Regions from separate parts of the Paenibacillus sp. RUD330 genome, predicted to be linked through region 2. Evidence: riboswitches for the same ligand, from Rfam matches in the RefSeq annotation. Region 2 holds a riboswitch; the other holds the start of a gene.
What was found. Region 2 has a riboswitch for cyclic di-AMP ahead of CIC07_RS00140 (resuscitation-promoting factor). Riboswitches for the same ligand answer to the same signal wherever they lie in the genome.
Positions count from the first base shown of each region.

Region 1: another riboswitch for cyclic di-AMP. It lies ahead of CIC07_RS22080 (hypothetical protein); the one in region 2 lies ahead of CIC07_RS00140 (resuscitation-promoting factor).

Region 1 covers NZ_CP022655.2:4,840,307-4,847,593, forward strand. The annotation lists gene CIC07_RS22050 (inositol monophosphatase family protein) at 1-110, opposite strand, end outside; gene CIC07_RS22055 (sulfite exporter TauE/SafE family protein) at 247-1,068, opposite strand; gene uvsE (UV DNA damage repair endonuclease UvsE) at 1,177-2,196, opposite strand; gene CIC07_RS22065 (hypothetical protein) at 2,193-2,510, opposite strand; gene CIC07_RS22070 (D-alanine--D-alanine ligase) at 2,641-3,774, opposite strand; gene CIC07_RS22075 (amidase domain-containing protein) at 3,843-4,961, opposite strand; cyclic di-AMP (ydaO/yuaA leader) riboswitch at 5,178-5,367, shown strand; gene CIC07_RS22080 (hypothetical protein) at 5,373-5,987, shown strand; gene CIC07_RS22085 (dicarboxylate/amino acid:cation symporter) at 6,349-7,287, opposite strand, start outside.
Region 2 covers NZ_CP022655.2:25,268-32,554, forward strand. The annotation lists gene rsmI (16S rRNA (cytidine(1402)-2'-O)-methyltransferase) at 1-297, shown strand, start outside; gene CIC07_RS00125 (AbrB/MazE/SpoVT family DNA-binding domain-containing protein) at 502-756, opposite strand; gene CIC07_RS00130 (HD domain-containing protein) at 1,018-2,322, shown strand; gene CIC07_RS00135 (TatD family hydrolase) at 2,348-3,121, shown strand; cyclic di-AMP (ydaO/yuaA leader) riboswitch at 3,303-3,526, shown strand; gene CIC07_RS00140 (resuscitation-promoting factor) at 3,768-4,919, shown strand; gene rnmV (ribonuclease M5) at 5,136-5,699, shown strand; gene rsmA (16S rRNA (adenine(1518)-N(6)/adenine(1519)-N(6))-dimethyltransferase RsmA) at 5,680-6,552, shown strand; gene yabG (sporulation peptidase YabG) at 6,723-7,287, shown strand, end outside.

The DNA of each region.
Region 1 (7,287 bases), 750 kb from region 2:
TCGAGCCTCTGATAGTTCCCGAGCTTCGTCTTGATCCACTCGCCCGCTTTGGAGGCGCAGTTGATGGCCACGGCGGCAAAGCTTTTGCTCCCGACTACCGGTTCGTTCATCCTGCTCACTTCTTTCTATTTGTCTCTATAGCGAGAATCCTCCGGCTTCAGCCGGTTGTCTACAAGGTATACGATCACCATCCGGATTCTGTTGCAAATGGCGATCCGCTGCAGGGCTCTCCGATTGCGGGCCCGCTCAAAGAGCCGACCAGCCCTGCCAGATAAGCCGTGCGGCCAGCACAAGCAGCGTCGCGCGCAGCAGCCACATGATGCTGCGTCCGCTCATGCGGGTTGCGATCCAGGCGCCGGCCTTGCCTCCCAGCCAGGCCCCCGGAGCGAGGGCGAGCACGAGCAGCCAGTCGATCTCCCCCATGGCGCCATGCACGCCGCTGCCCAGAATGGAGGACAGGAAGATGACGAACATGGACGTCGCCGTCGCCACATGAGGCGGGAAGCGGAACAGAATGACCATGACGGGAACGAACAGCGAGCCTCCCCCGATGCCGAACAGTCCCGACACGAGTCCGACGAGCAAGCCGATTCCGAGCAGCAGCGGCAGGCTGTAGCCGTATTCGTACGTCGCGCCTGTGCCGTCGGTCAGCTTGCGCGAGATCGGCCATTCAATTGTAAGCGGATTCATTCGGTCGCGCAAGATGAGCAGCACGGCCATAAGCAGCATGAACAGGCCGAAGCTGAGCTGAAAGGCGCCTCCATGGAACCGGGAAGTCAGCGCCGAGCCGAGCATCGCTCCCGGGCCGCTGGCGATGAAGAGCATCCACGCGCTGCGGAAATCGACCTTGCGCTGCTTGGCGTACGTCATCGACGATGCCAGCGCGGTCACGATGAGCACGGCAAGCGAAGTGCCGACGGCCGTCGCCTCCGGTATCGGCGCTCCCGTCAGGCGCTCGCCGAGCAGCAGCAGGACAGGCACGATGATGATGCCGCCTCCGAGACCGACAATGCTGCCGAATATGGAAGCGACAACGCCTGTAAGTACGATCAGAACCCATTCAAGCATAGGTATTCCCTCCTTCGGCATCCTGCAGACGCCGCTTGCGCGGCAAGGGCACGGATCCCCCTCCGCCGGAGCGGGTGGCGATTCGTGCCCGTTCCGTGTTCCCCGCCTTCACAAAACCTCGATCGTGCCGCCGTCCAGGACACGGATTCCTTCTCCCGCCGCCTCGAGCCGGCGGAAATGCTCCATGAGCGTCACCAGAGCCTGGTCCTTCGCCTTGGATTCCATCATGCAGTCGAGCAGCTCCACGGAGCCGTTCGCGCCGCGCAGGAATTCCAGCAGCGGGCCCGGCTCCACGAAGTCGGCATGGCCTCTCGGATCGCTGAGGCTCTTCGGACTGGAGACGTGGATCTTCGGCGGCAGGCCTGACGGTCCCCCATCCAGTCCAAGCCGCCGCTGCTCCCGGTTCCAGGTGGCGACGATGCGCGGCCACAGTTCCCCGTAGAACGCTTCCTTCGTCTCGCCGCCGTCGTTGACCGCATGATGATGGATGTCCAGCACGACGGGATTGCCGACCTTCTCGGCGATGTCGAGCGTCTCGCGGACGTTGAACGTCTTGTCGTCGTTCTCCAGCGTCACCCGGCCGCGCAGCCTGGCAGCCTGGGCTCCGAACTGCGCGATGAACCGCTCGGCGGAGACGGGCTTGTCCCCGTATGCGCCGCCCACATGGATATTGCATTTGTATTTCTCGTCCAGCCCCATCTCCTCGAGCATCCGCACATGGTACTCCATGTCCCTGACCGAGCTTCTCAGAACCTCGGGGCGAGGCGTGCTGAACACGCAGAAGTGGTCGGGATGGAAGCTGACCCTCATGCCGGTCTCCCTCGCATAGGCGCCGACTTCGGCGAAGGAAGGAGCCAGAGCGGAGTAGGGATTCCAATCCGCGAGCGCATCATGCGTCGCCAGCGGAATGATTTTCGAGGAGAACCGATAGACGTGGATGCCGGCGTAGCGGTTGTTGCGCATGATGCGCAGGGCGCTGTGCAGATTTTCCTCGGCGATACGCTCCAGCTTGCGCAGCGCCGCCTCCCGATCCTCCAGCTTGGAGAAATTCTTGTAGGTCATGGTGCGAGACGACGAAGCGTTCTCCACCAGCAGGCTCATGGCGACGAAGCCGAAGCGGACAATCATCCCCGGCCGCCGAAAAACATTTCATGGGCGAGCGCCGTCTGCACGCGCGACTCTTCCTCCGTCAGCTTGCGGACGAGCTCCATCTCCACCTGCGTCACTTCCTCGCCCTGGAAGTTGATCTCCGCGATGGAGGCGAGGATCTTCACGATGGCGATCGCCTGGTTGCCGGGCGTGTAGGCGATGACCTTCTGTCCGGCCGGAAATACCCGGAACCCCGATTTCATCATCTTTCCTTTGCCGTATTCCAGAAGCTCGTACAGCTCCTGCTCCGACTTGAACTTGCAGACCGAATTGAATTCCGTTGCGAATCCCATTGTCATCACCCTCCTGATCGTTATTGCGGCAAGCGCGGATGCTTGTCCGGATGCTGCGGATGAAAAAACGAGCTTCCCTCCCGCCAAGGCGAAGGAAGCGCGAATGTGTGCGATGCGTATGGAAAACCGGTCAGCCGCCGTACTCCAGCTTCTGCTTCTCCGCATGGCGGGAAATCGCCAAGCCGATGAGGCTGTCGAGCAGCTCCTTGTAAGGAACGCCCGATTCCTTCCAGAGCAGCGGATACATGCTGTAAGGCGTGAAGCCCGGCATCGTGTTCACTTCGTTGATCAGAATCTTGCCGTCGCTCCTGCGGAGGAAGAAGTCGACGCGGGAGAGGCCGGATCCGTCGATCGCCAGATAAGCCCGGATCGCCATCTCGCGCACCGCTTCGGCCGTCTCTGCCGGAAGATCGGCGGGAATGTGCATGACGGAGGTTCCGTCGACGTACTTGGCGTTGTAATCGTAGAAGTCCGTTCCGCTGACGATCTCGCCGACGACCGATGCGCGCGGGTCGTCATTGCCGAGCACGCCTACTTCGATCTCGCGCCCGTCGATGAATTCCTCGATGACGACCTTGCGGTCGTAGCGCAGCGCGAGCTCGATGGCCGCGATGAGTTCTTCCCGGTTGCGGGCTTTGGAGATGCCGACGCTGCTGCCGAGATTGGCGGGCTTGACGAAGCAAGGATAGCCGAGAGCGACCTCCGTCTCCATGACGAAGAACGCGCGGTCCTTCTCCCACTGGGTCCGGTTGAAGTAGCGGTAGACGCATTGCTCTAAGCCCTCGTGGGCGAACACCTTTTTCATGAAAATCTTGTCCATGCCTACTGCCGAAGCAAGAACACCCGCTCCGACGTAAGGAATATTGGCCATTTCCATCAATCCCTGGACCGTGCCGTCCTCGCCGAACGTTCCGTGCAGCAGCGGGAACATGACGTCGATCGTCCCTCCCGGAGCCCCGGCCGAAGCGGCCGCCGCCTGGATGGCGCCCTCTCCGGCCGCAGCCGTCGCCAGCCCGCCGAATACGGGCGCCAGCGCCATGCCGCCGTCCTCTGCCGGAGACAGCTTCAGCTGCTCGACGCTGTGCGGAGCTTCCAGCAGCACTCCGCCGGAGCGCCATTCGCCTTGGCCCGTAATATAGAAGGGCTGTACCTCGTATTTATCGAAATCGAAGGCGCCCATAACGGCCAGCGCCGTCTGCAGCGATACCTGATGCTCGCCCGACTTGCCTCCGTAGATGAGTCCGACGCGAATTTTGTCTCCCATGTTAGCTCCTCCGGTAACCTTCTTGAATTAGAATGCCAATCGCTGCACGGACCGATGCGGCTCCCGCATCAGAAATAGTCCTGCAGATGATAAAACCGATAGCGCGTCCGGTCCGTCCAGGCGTAGGAATCCTTGTAGTCCCAATAGCGGTGCCGGCTCGGCACGGTGTTGGCGTTGACCAGCGGCATGCCGTCGGCATCGAACGCCGTCACGACTGTCGTATGCTGGAATCGCCCGTCGCCGCTCCAATCGTAGGTGATGACGTCCCCGAGGGACAGCTCCGATGCGCTCTCCACCGTCGTCGCCCGCATGCCCGTGCTGCGCGGGAACGACAGATACAGCTGCAGCGCGTTCGACACCGCCCAGCTGTAGCTCCAGGATTCCTGGCCGCCTGTACGGCCTTTGTACCACCATCCCGATTCTCTTTTACCAGTATAGTTCATCGGTGCTTCGCCTGCAAAGACACATTGCGACACGTAATTCGTGCAGTTGACCTCGAACAGCTCGTAAGCCGGATTCGCTTCGTTCCACCACCGGTCGGCGTAGGCGGCGACCAGCTCGCGCCTGTACTCGACGGCGCGGTCGCGGGTATTCAGACGGGACAGGACGCCATAATTAAGGAAAGGGCGCGCCGCGCCAGGACGCTGGATTCCGCTGCCGCCGCCGTCGCCGTAGGAGCGATGCTCGGCCAGCGCGCTGTCCGCCGCGGCATGGCCGTATCTGGGCCTGCGCTCGCCGACGATCGGCTCCACTCGGGTCAGGCGCCATGCTCCGCCCTCCTCGGCCAGCCACAGGCGCTCCTGCTCCAGACGCTCCTCGGTGTAGGAGCGGCCGCGATGCTCGACATGCCGCTTCACATGCAGCTTCAGGACGACCGACACTTCGGTCGCGGACTCGTTGATCCTCAGCAGCGTCGCCCTCGTCTCGCTCTGCGGCGACAGAATGCCGCGCTCCTCGTCCCTGAGGCGCAGCCGGCGCAGCCGTTCCTCCAGGCGGCGGCGGTGGTCCCTGTCTTCCAGCAAGGCTCCGAGCACCTCATGCCTCCGCTCCACTTCGGCTTCATTGTACCCGTGCACGTATTCCTGCACGGCTCCTCTCCAGCCTTCCAGCGCAGCCTGCCTGCCGGAGGACGGCTGCGAGCGCTGGGCCTCCGATCGTTTGACTCCCCGGGTACCGGTACGCGGCATTCCTTTCCCCATCCCTTCTGGTCGGTATTCGCCCATCATCAAGATGATCTTATGACTGCTCTCCATTAAAATATGCGGACCTATCCCCGGATAGAGCGCTTAAACGCCGTTATCCGGTGTTTCATCGAGAATGCGGCAGATATATATCGAATTTTCAGTCAATATCGCATTTTACAAAACAAGCCCGGCTGGCTTATGATATGATGTACCACTCTATCACCATATTTGCTGAATTCCACGTATCGTGGAAGCGGGGGAACCAATACGCGGGCGTCTGTCGACGCTTGCCGGGGTGAATCCGAGAGGAACAGGCCGGGCTGCCGAAGCCGCGTCTCTTTCCTTTTGGTAGGGCTACTCTCTGGCCCGAATCCGTCAGCTAACCCCGTAAGCGCACAAAGGAGAGATGTCAGGATGTCACTGAAAGACAACCGCGCGGCTTGTTCCGCGCAGGAGGGCTTCATTGCGCCTTCCGTCTGTTCCGCGTCTGCGGTCGAGGCCTTCTTGGCTCCGCCGCCGTTTCCGGGCTTGGACGCGCCGATCGCGCTGGACATGGCGGCCGCGGAGGCTTATTCCCCGGCTGCCGAGACGGCCGGCAGGCCGTCCTTCCGTCCCGAGGCGCTTGAAGAGGAGCCTCCGGCTCCGGGCCGCCGCATCCGCTGCATCGACCTGTTCATCACCCGCACGGGACCGCTCGTCGATCCCGAGCGCGGAGATTACCGCGTCGTGCTGCATCTGTGCTTCGGTTCTTCCATCCGTCAGGCTTCCGTGCTCATTCCTTACGCCAAGGCGCCGAGAAGCTGGGACGCGTGGAGCCGTTGGTTCCAGCCGTTCGTCGGGGTCCGCTCCGACGAGGCGATGTCCGTGCTCTATTACGACGCGGAATGGATCAGCGACCACAGAGACCGCCTGCTGCGCAAGACGCTGGAGCCTTCCTCCCAGGAAGGCACGCTGTTCCCGGCCACCGCTTTCTGGAGACGCAACGCCCTAATCGAAACATCCGACATCCATATCCGGCTGTCTCTGTAGCCGGATGGCGCTCTGTCCTTCATTCCTTCCATAGGCATCCCCTGTCCGCTCTGCGGCCCGGGGATGCCTATTGGCTTTTTGGCGCCCGCAACGGTCATTGGCCGCCTAATCTGATAGAGCCGGCCGTATTCGCGCCCGGCACCGCCGCACGGCGGCGATGCGCCTCCAAGGTTCGGAACAAGTCGCAACGGTCAGGGAAGCCCTTTGATTTCGATCATATTCGGACTTCATGCCCCGGTATCTGTTATAAATTGAATTTGAATGATAATATGAATGATCCAACTGCCTTCCGGAAGCATGACATAGCCCATAAAAAAGACTGCCAGCCGTTAGAACGGCTGGCAGTCTTTCTATTTCACCATCAAGCGTGGCTCAGTTCGAGCTCGTCTTCCTCATCCCGCTCGTAGGATTCCCGATCGAATTCCCCTTCCGATACGGCGACCAGCAGCGTCGACACGGTCGTGCCGGAGGCGTTCAGCGCCGTGCGGCCCATGTCGACCACGGCATCGATCGCAAGCACCAGCCCCAGTCCTTCCAGTGGCAGGCCAAGCGCGGTGAGCACGACGGTCGTCGAGATGGAGGCCGGACCCGGCACCCCGGCGACGCCGATCGACGAGATCATGCTGACCAGCACGATGAGCACGTAATCCGACCAGCCCAGCGGCACGCTGTACACCTGGGCGACGAATACCGCCACGACGGCAGGCCATACGCCGCCGCAGCCGTTCATGTTCATCGTCGCGCCGAGCGGAGCGACGAAGCTGGCGATGCGCGGCGATACGCGCAGCCTCTTGGTGATGACCTCGAGGTTGACCGGCAGCGTCGCGTAGCTGCTGCGAGTCGTGAAGGCGACCGCGAGCGTCGGATAGATTTTGCGGAGGAACTTGAATGGATTCAGCCTCGCGCCGAACGTCACCAGCGCTCCGAAGGTAAGGATGAAGTGCAGCAGCAGCGCGATATACGTCGCGATGATGAGCGTGATAAGCGGCTTGAGCGTCTCTGCGCCGTACTTGGCGGCCATGGAGCCGATCAGCGCGTATACGCCGTACGGAGTCAAGCGGATGATGTACTTGGTCACCTGATTCATGACCTGCTTTAGCGATTCGATGACCTGGCGCACCGGCTCGACCGCTTCCGGCTTGCGGGAGCTGAGATGCACGATCGCCACCGCGACGAAAATGGAGAAGATCAGCACCGGCACGACTTTGCCGTCCGCCATATCCCCGATCGGATTCGACGGAACCAGATTCAGGATGACCTCCGAGAAGGTCGGAATGGCACGCGATTCGTAGCCTTCCGG
Region 2 (7,287 bases):
GCGATGATTCGCGAGCTGACCAAAAAGCATGAAGAAGCCGTTCGGGGAACCGTCTCGGAATGCGAACAATGGTTGGAGGAGAACGAGCCGCTCGGGGAATACTGTCTTGTTGTCGAGGGAGCGGATGAAGATCAAGCGGCGGAGCAAGGCCCGCCTTGGTGGGAAGGACTCAGCCTGGAAGAGCATGCATCCAAGTACGAAGAGCAAGGGGAGCCGAGAAAGGAAGCCATTCGGAAAACCGCCGCGGACCGTGGGCTTCAGAAACGGGATGTGTACAACGAGCTCATGCGCAAATAAGCCGGCTTGTCGGCCAGCCTCGTGACAGTGAATCGCAAAAAGCGAACTTTAGATGAAGCGGAAGGCTGAGGAAGCACAGAGGCCGGCCCGGAATAAAAAAGGACCTTCCCGGGCTGTCGCCAGCTCAGGAAGGCAAGGTAGGAGTATAAAAAGGTTAGAAATACCTTGGTTAAAGTTGCTAAAGTTAAGTATAACTGATTATGCTTATTTTGTCACAGGGGTAGGCATTTCGGAAAGACAGGAATTGCAGACGATTTTGCCTTTGAAGTAGGCGACGTTCTCTGCGTTGCCGCAGAAGATGCATGCCGGCTCGTATTTCTTGAGCATGATGCGTTCTCCGTCTACATAAATTTCCAGAGCGTCTTTCTCGCCGATTCCAAGCGTACGGCGCAGCTCGATTGGAATAACAACGCGGCCAAGCTCGTCAACTTTCCGAACAATACCGGTGGATTTCATCATAATGGGCGACCAGCCTCTCTTGATTTATTTCGTCAACGTTCGACATAAAACTACTTTTTATGATTTTAATAATACCAACCATTCCCAAATCAGTCAACCATCAAAAAGTCTGGTTTTAGCACATAAATTCAAGGTTTTAGAACAGGAAAGGGATTAAATCTCTAGTTATCTTACTACAAGACTAGAAAAATTGGAAATCTTATTACGACACTATTCGACAAACAACATGTTTATTTTGTCGAAAGTTTGAACGAAAGGTGGATGACGATGACAAAGCTGGAAGAGGAAAAGGTGTTCAAGGATCCGGTCCACAAATATATTTACGTTCAGGATCAGCTGATTTGGGACCTGATCGATACGCCGGAATTTCAGAGGCTGAGAAGAATCCGCCAGCTTGGCACCACATTCCTCACCTTCCATGGCGCGGAGCACAGCCGTTTCAGCCATTCGCTCGGCGTCTATGAGCTGACACGGCGCATCATCTCGCAGTTCGAACGCAGCGAGTACCCCGACTGGCCCAGGGAAGAGAAGCTTCTTAGCCTATGCGCGGCTTTGCTTCATGATCTCGGGCATGGGCCGTTCTCCCATTCCATTGAAGAAATCATGGAATTCGACCATGAGGAATGGAGCTGCTCTATTATAGAAGGAGATACGGAAGTGAACCGGCTCCTGCGTTCCGTCGAGCCCGGATTTCCGGGCAAAGTAGCCTCCGTAATCCGGAAAACCTACGAGAAGCCGATCGTCATTAATTTGGTGTCGAGCCAAATGGATGCGGACCGCATGGATTACCTGCTGCGGGATGCCTACTTTACCGGAGTCAATTACGGTACGTTCGATCTGGACCGGATTCTTCGCGTGCTTCGCCCCCACCAAGGCAGGATTGTCGTCAAGGACAGCGGCATGCATGCGGTCGAGGATTATCTGATGAGCCGATATCAGATGTATTGGCAGGTGTATTTCCATCCGGTTACTCGCAGCTCGGAGATTGTTCTGAGGAAAATTCTTCTGAGGGCCCAGGAATTATGCCGTTCGGGCTATGCCTTCTCCTGGATTCCCGAGCCGATCAAGCGGCTGTTCAGCCAGGACCTGGATGTGGCTTCTTATTTGAAGCTGGACGAATCGCTTGTCCAAACGGCTTTTGCCGCTTGGACCGAAGAGGAGGATAAGCTGCTGGCATCCTTATGCACCCGATTCCTTAATCGCAAATTGTACAAGTATATAACCTTCGACCGCGAACATGAATCAGACGCCCAGCTGTTCTGCGAACGGCTGGCCGCCGCTGGAATGAACCGCGATTACGAGCTGGAAATTGATTTTCCTTACGATCTTCCCTATCATGTGTATCGTTCGGGAATGGACAAGCAGGAGGAAGGAAACCGGGGCAAGCCTCCGATCCTGCTTCTTGACAGCTCCATGCAGCTGACGGAAATATCGGCGCAATCCGATGTCGTGAGGTCGATAACGGGCATGCACCGCGGCCAATACCGGCTCTTCTACGATGCCGAAGCGGCTTCGCTGCTCAGCTATCGCATGGAGCCGGAAATTCGGGAAAGACTTGGCCTGTAGGCCGCAATTCGAAAGGAGTCGAAACATGGCAGGATTGATTGACACGCACACGCATCTGGACGCCCCCAAATTCGACAATGACCGCGAGGAAGTGATCCAGCGCGCCCGCGACGCGGGGGTAGAGCTGATGTTCAATGTCGGATTCAACCGCGAGACGATTCCGACGACGCTGGAACTTGCCGAAAAATATCCGTTCATCTACGCCATTGTCGGGTGGCACCCGACGGACAGCGCCGATGTGAGGGAAGGGGACCTCGAACGGGTGGAGGCGCTGATGGCGCATCCGAAGGTCGTCGCTATCGGGGAAATCGGATTGGACTATTATTGGGACACCGCTCCAAAGGATGTCCAGCAGCAGGTATTCCGCGAACAGATCCGCATCGCGAAGCGTACGGGCAAGCCGATCGTCATTCATAATCGCGATGCCCATGAGGATGTCGTCCGCATCCTTCGGGAAGAGAAGGCGGCTGAGGTCGGAGGCATCATGCACTGCTTCTCCGGCAGTTGGGAAACCGCCAAGCAATGTCTGGACATGAACTTCTATATTTCGTTCGGCGGGCCGGTGACCTTCAAGAATGCCAGGGTGCCGAAAGAGGTTCTTGCGCAGGTTCCCCTGGACCGTCTGCTGATCGAAACGGACTCCCCCTATCTGGCTCCTCATCCTCATCGAGGGAAGCGGAATGAGTCCGCATTCGTGGCATTGGTTGCCGAGACAGCGGCGGAAATAAAAGGTAAAAATGTGAATGAGATCGTTTCCATCACATCCGCAAATGCAAGAAAATGTTTCCAGCTTTCTTAAAATCGGGCGAAAAAGCTTGTAAAAAGGTGCTTGGCTGAGAAAAATTATATTTCTGCTCTGTCAAACCGCCCAAAACGGCCGGATTTTCCTCTAATTTGGCTGAAAGAGTCTTTTATCTCTTCTTTACAATCGGTTGACCGAAACTGTATGATTCAACTCAGAGCTTTGAGTGATGCAGTTTTTTAATCATTCGCTTAATCTCCCCACAAGGGAGAGCGGGGGAACCAAGCAGCGATTCCATGCAGTCCCGGATGACATGATTTTCCGGAGCGGACTGGATGGACGAACTGACCTTTTCCAGGGGTGAATTTCGCCAAAAGGCCTTGAGCAGGCCGAGTAGGCGAATAGGGCAGCTCTCTTGTCCGAACCCGTCAGCTAACCTCGTAAGCGCATATAAGAGAGATCAACCTCGTGCTCCACTTTCCATGTGTTCAGCGTGACCAACCCGGGAAGCCACGATACAGATCCTCTGTCGACGGCTTCTTTTTGTTTGAATATTGCGTAAACCGTCGACATAGGGTTAACCGTGGAGGTGAAGCAAGAGGTTGATAGGCGTGCTGCTCGGCACGTACAAAACCTAATAGTCGCGTCTTAAATAGTCATGCGTAACACGAGGCGGCGGGGCTATGTAAGGAGGACCGAAGAAGTGGGCGCAATTCCCTTAAAGGACACCCATGTACAACGATCATCCAGCAAGTCTTTCCAATGGCGATGGAAGCATGAAAACCTGCGTTTGATCCTACTGAGCTTAATTATCTCAATCGCGATGACTTTCATGTTTTTGGTGTTGTTGCACGGAACGTCTGAGAAGAACGTCTCCGTAGTGTTGAACGGACAGGAAACGATCCTGAGCACGAAGCAGGATGTCCTGCAGCACCTACTGGATGAACAAGCTATAACTGTCGGACCGCACGACCAGATTTCAGTTCCGCTGAGCGCGGCGCTCAAGGATGGGGACCGGATCATTGTCGATCAGGCTGTGCCGGTGACGATTATGGCTGACGGAAAGACTACGACGGTGTACACGACCGAAAAAACCGTGAAGGCCGCGATCGGAGAGTCCAATATTCCGATTCGCGAGCAAGACAAAATTCTCCCTGACACCTCCTCGCAGCTGAAACCGAACATGACGATTCGGGTGCTGCGAATCGACAAGCATACGACCACGACAAAGCACGACATTCCTTTCACCGTCATCCGCAAAGAGGATGCTACCTTGGAAAAGGGGCAGCTAAAAATGGTGAAGGCCGGCCAGAACGGCCAATTGGTCAAAACCTTCGAAAAGGTATACCAGGATGGTAAGATGGTATCCATGACGCTGCTCGCCAAATCGATGGAACAGCCCGCCGTCAACAAGATCGTTGCGGTCGGCACCAAGGAAAAGCCGAAGCCTAAAGCTGTCGCTCTCAGCGCAGCGTCTTCGGCATCGCAATCCGTCACCAAATCAGGCCTCTCGCTCAAAGCCAAGAAAGTGCTGAACAACGTCACCCTGACGGCTTATACCGCCGGTTTTGCCTCGACAGGCAAATCCAAAGGCGATGCCGGCTACGGCATCACCGCTTCCGGAGCAAAAGTATCGGAAGGCCGCACCATTGCAGTCGACCCGGATGTCATCCCGATGGGATGGTGGGTATATATAGAAGGAATCGGCTTCCGTCGTGCAGAAGATACGGGGAGCGCGATCAACGGCAAGAAGATCGACGTGTTCTACGAGAGTGAATCTTACGTGAAGCAGTTCGGCAAGAAGCGCGGATACACCGTATACGTGCTGGGACCAACCAAGCCGAAGCTGAGCTGATTCAAGCGATACGGGTCCGCCTTTACGAGGCGGTCCCGTTTTGGACGTTTACCGGCTATGAGGAGATTAGAGAGGGCTTTTTTGGCTCATGCTAGGACGACTGCCGTCCTTTTCCGGCCGCAGTCCGGATCTCGGCTGGCCGGCATTCAAGAGGCCCGAGCCTCTTTTTCTTTTTATACCCCCTCAAACGCGTATTGAATTAAAGGAGACAAGGCCTTGATCAAAGAAATTATCGTCGTGGAGGGCAAGGACGACACGGCAGCGATTCGGCGCGCCGTGGAAGCCGACACGATCGAAACGAACGGCTCGGCGATCGGCGAGGAAGTGCTGCGCCGGATCGAGCTCGCCATGCAGCGTCGGGGAGTCATCATCTTCACCGACCCCGACCACGCAGGAGAGAGAATACGCAAAATCGTCTCGCAGCGGGTGCCCGGCTGCAAGCATGCCTTTCTGCCGCAGGAGGACGCCTTGCGCAAAGGCGACATCGGCGTGGAGAACGCTTCCCCCGAAGCGGTCAGAAGAGCGTTGGCGTCCGTTCGGACGGAGGGAGATCCGGAGAAGGCGGAAATCTCGAACAGCGATCTGCTGGAAGCCGGTCTGCTGGTGCATGGAGATGCGGCCCGGCGTCGACTGCTCATGGGCAACCGGCTGGGCATCGGCTATTGCAACGGCAAGCAGTTCCTGAAGCGCTGCGCCAGCTTTCAGATCACGAAGGAAGAATTCGGACAAGCCTTGCGGCAGATGGAGGAGGAGATCGCCCATGGACGTAGCGACACCTAGAAGAACGAAGGAAATCATCGAGAGGCATGGTTTCTCCTTCAAGAAGAGCCTGGGGCAGAACTTCCTGATCGACCCCAATATTCTGAACAAGATCGTAGCCGCGGCCGGACTGGACGCAACCAAAGGGGCGCTGGAGATCGGTCCCGGCATCGGTGCCTTGACCCAGCAGCTCGCCAGGGAAGCGGGCAAGGTGGCAGCGGTCGAGATCGACCGGCGGCTCATCCCGATTCTTCAGGAGGTGCTGGAAGCCGACGAGAATGTGCGTATCGTTCACGGCGACGTGCTGGAGATCGACCTGCAGGCGCTGTTCAAGGAGCAGTTCGGCGAGGTGAGCGGCGTCAGCGTCGTGGCCAATCTGCCTTATTACGTGACGACTCCGATCCTGATGAAGCTTCTGGAGGAGCGGCTGCCGCTGGAGAACATCGTCGTCATGATCCAGAAGGAAGTCGCCGAGCGGATGGCGGCCAAGCCCGGCACGAAGGCCTATGGCAGCCTCAGCGTGGCCGTCCAGTATTACGCGGTGCCGGAGCTTGTCTGCATCGTGCCTCATACGGTGTTCATTCCGCAGCCGAACGTCGACTCGGCCGTCATCAAGCTGGCGATGCGGGACAAGCCTGCCGTCGACGTGGCGGACGAGGATTTCTTCTTTCGCACGGTTCAGGCCTGCTTCGCGCAGCGCCGCAAGACGATCCACAACAATCTGTCCTCCTGGCTCGGCAAGGACAAGCGGGAGGAGCTTACCCGCATCCTCGAATCGACGGGTATCGATCCCGTGCGGCGGGGCGAGACGCTGTCGCTGCAGGAATACGCCTCTCTGACGGCGGCGCTTGAAACACATGGCCTCAAGGGCTGACAACCCGGCAGCGCTGCTTCGTCAAAGCGAAGCTCTTCATGAGGATCCGGTCGGATCCTTTCATGGAGGGCTTTTTGTGCCGGGAGCCAGCGCCAGCGCCGCAGCGCCGAAAACCCGTTGTCACCTCCGGCGGCCTATGCCCATACCATAAGGCAGAGGTGATGGGCCTAATGAATCAAGGGGATTTTGTCGTTCGGCGCTCCTACGGCGGGGATGTATTGTTCCGCATCGAAGCTGTCCGCGGGGATACCGCCATTTTGAAGGGAGCGGATTACCGTCTGCTCGCCGACGCGCCGCTCGGCGACCTGACGAAGGTGGCCGATCCGGAGGAGCTGGGCGTCACGAAGTCGGTCCGAAGCAAGGTGAAGGCGTCCAATCAGCGAATGAGCCAAGAGCTGATCGATCAGTCCGTCCATCACGAGATGGACTTCCGTCCCGGAGACTCCAATGCTTCCGCACAGGCATATTTCGATCTGCCCGGCAAAGTTCTGCATCTGGACGGCGACGCCAACTATATGCGCAAAAGCATGCAGCTGTACAATCAGATGAAGGTGCCGGCTCAAGGCCTTCATGTCGGCGAAGCTCAGATGGCGGATCTGCTGTACCATCTGCTGCCGCAGGTGAAGCCGGATGTCGTCGTCATTACCGGCCATGACGGCCTGCTAAAGAACCGCCCTACAGGCGATCTCTACAGCATAGGCAGTTATAAGAACTCCCAGAACTTCGTCAACGCGG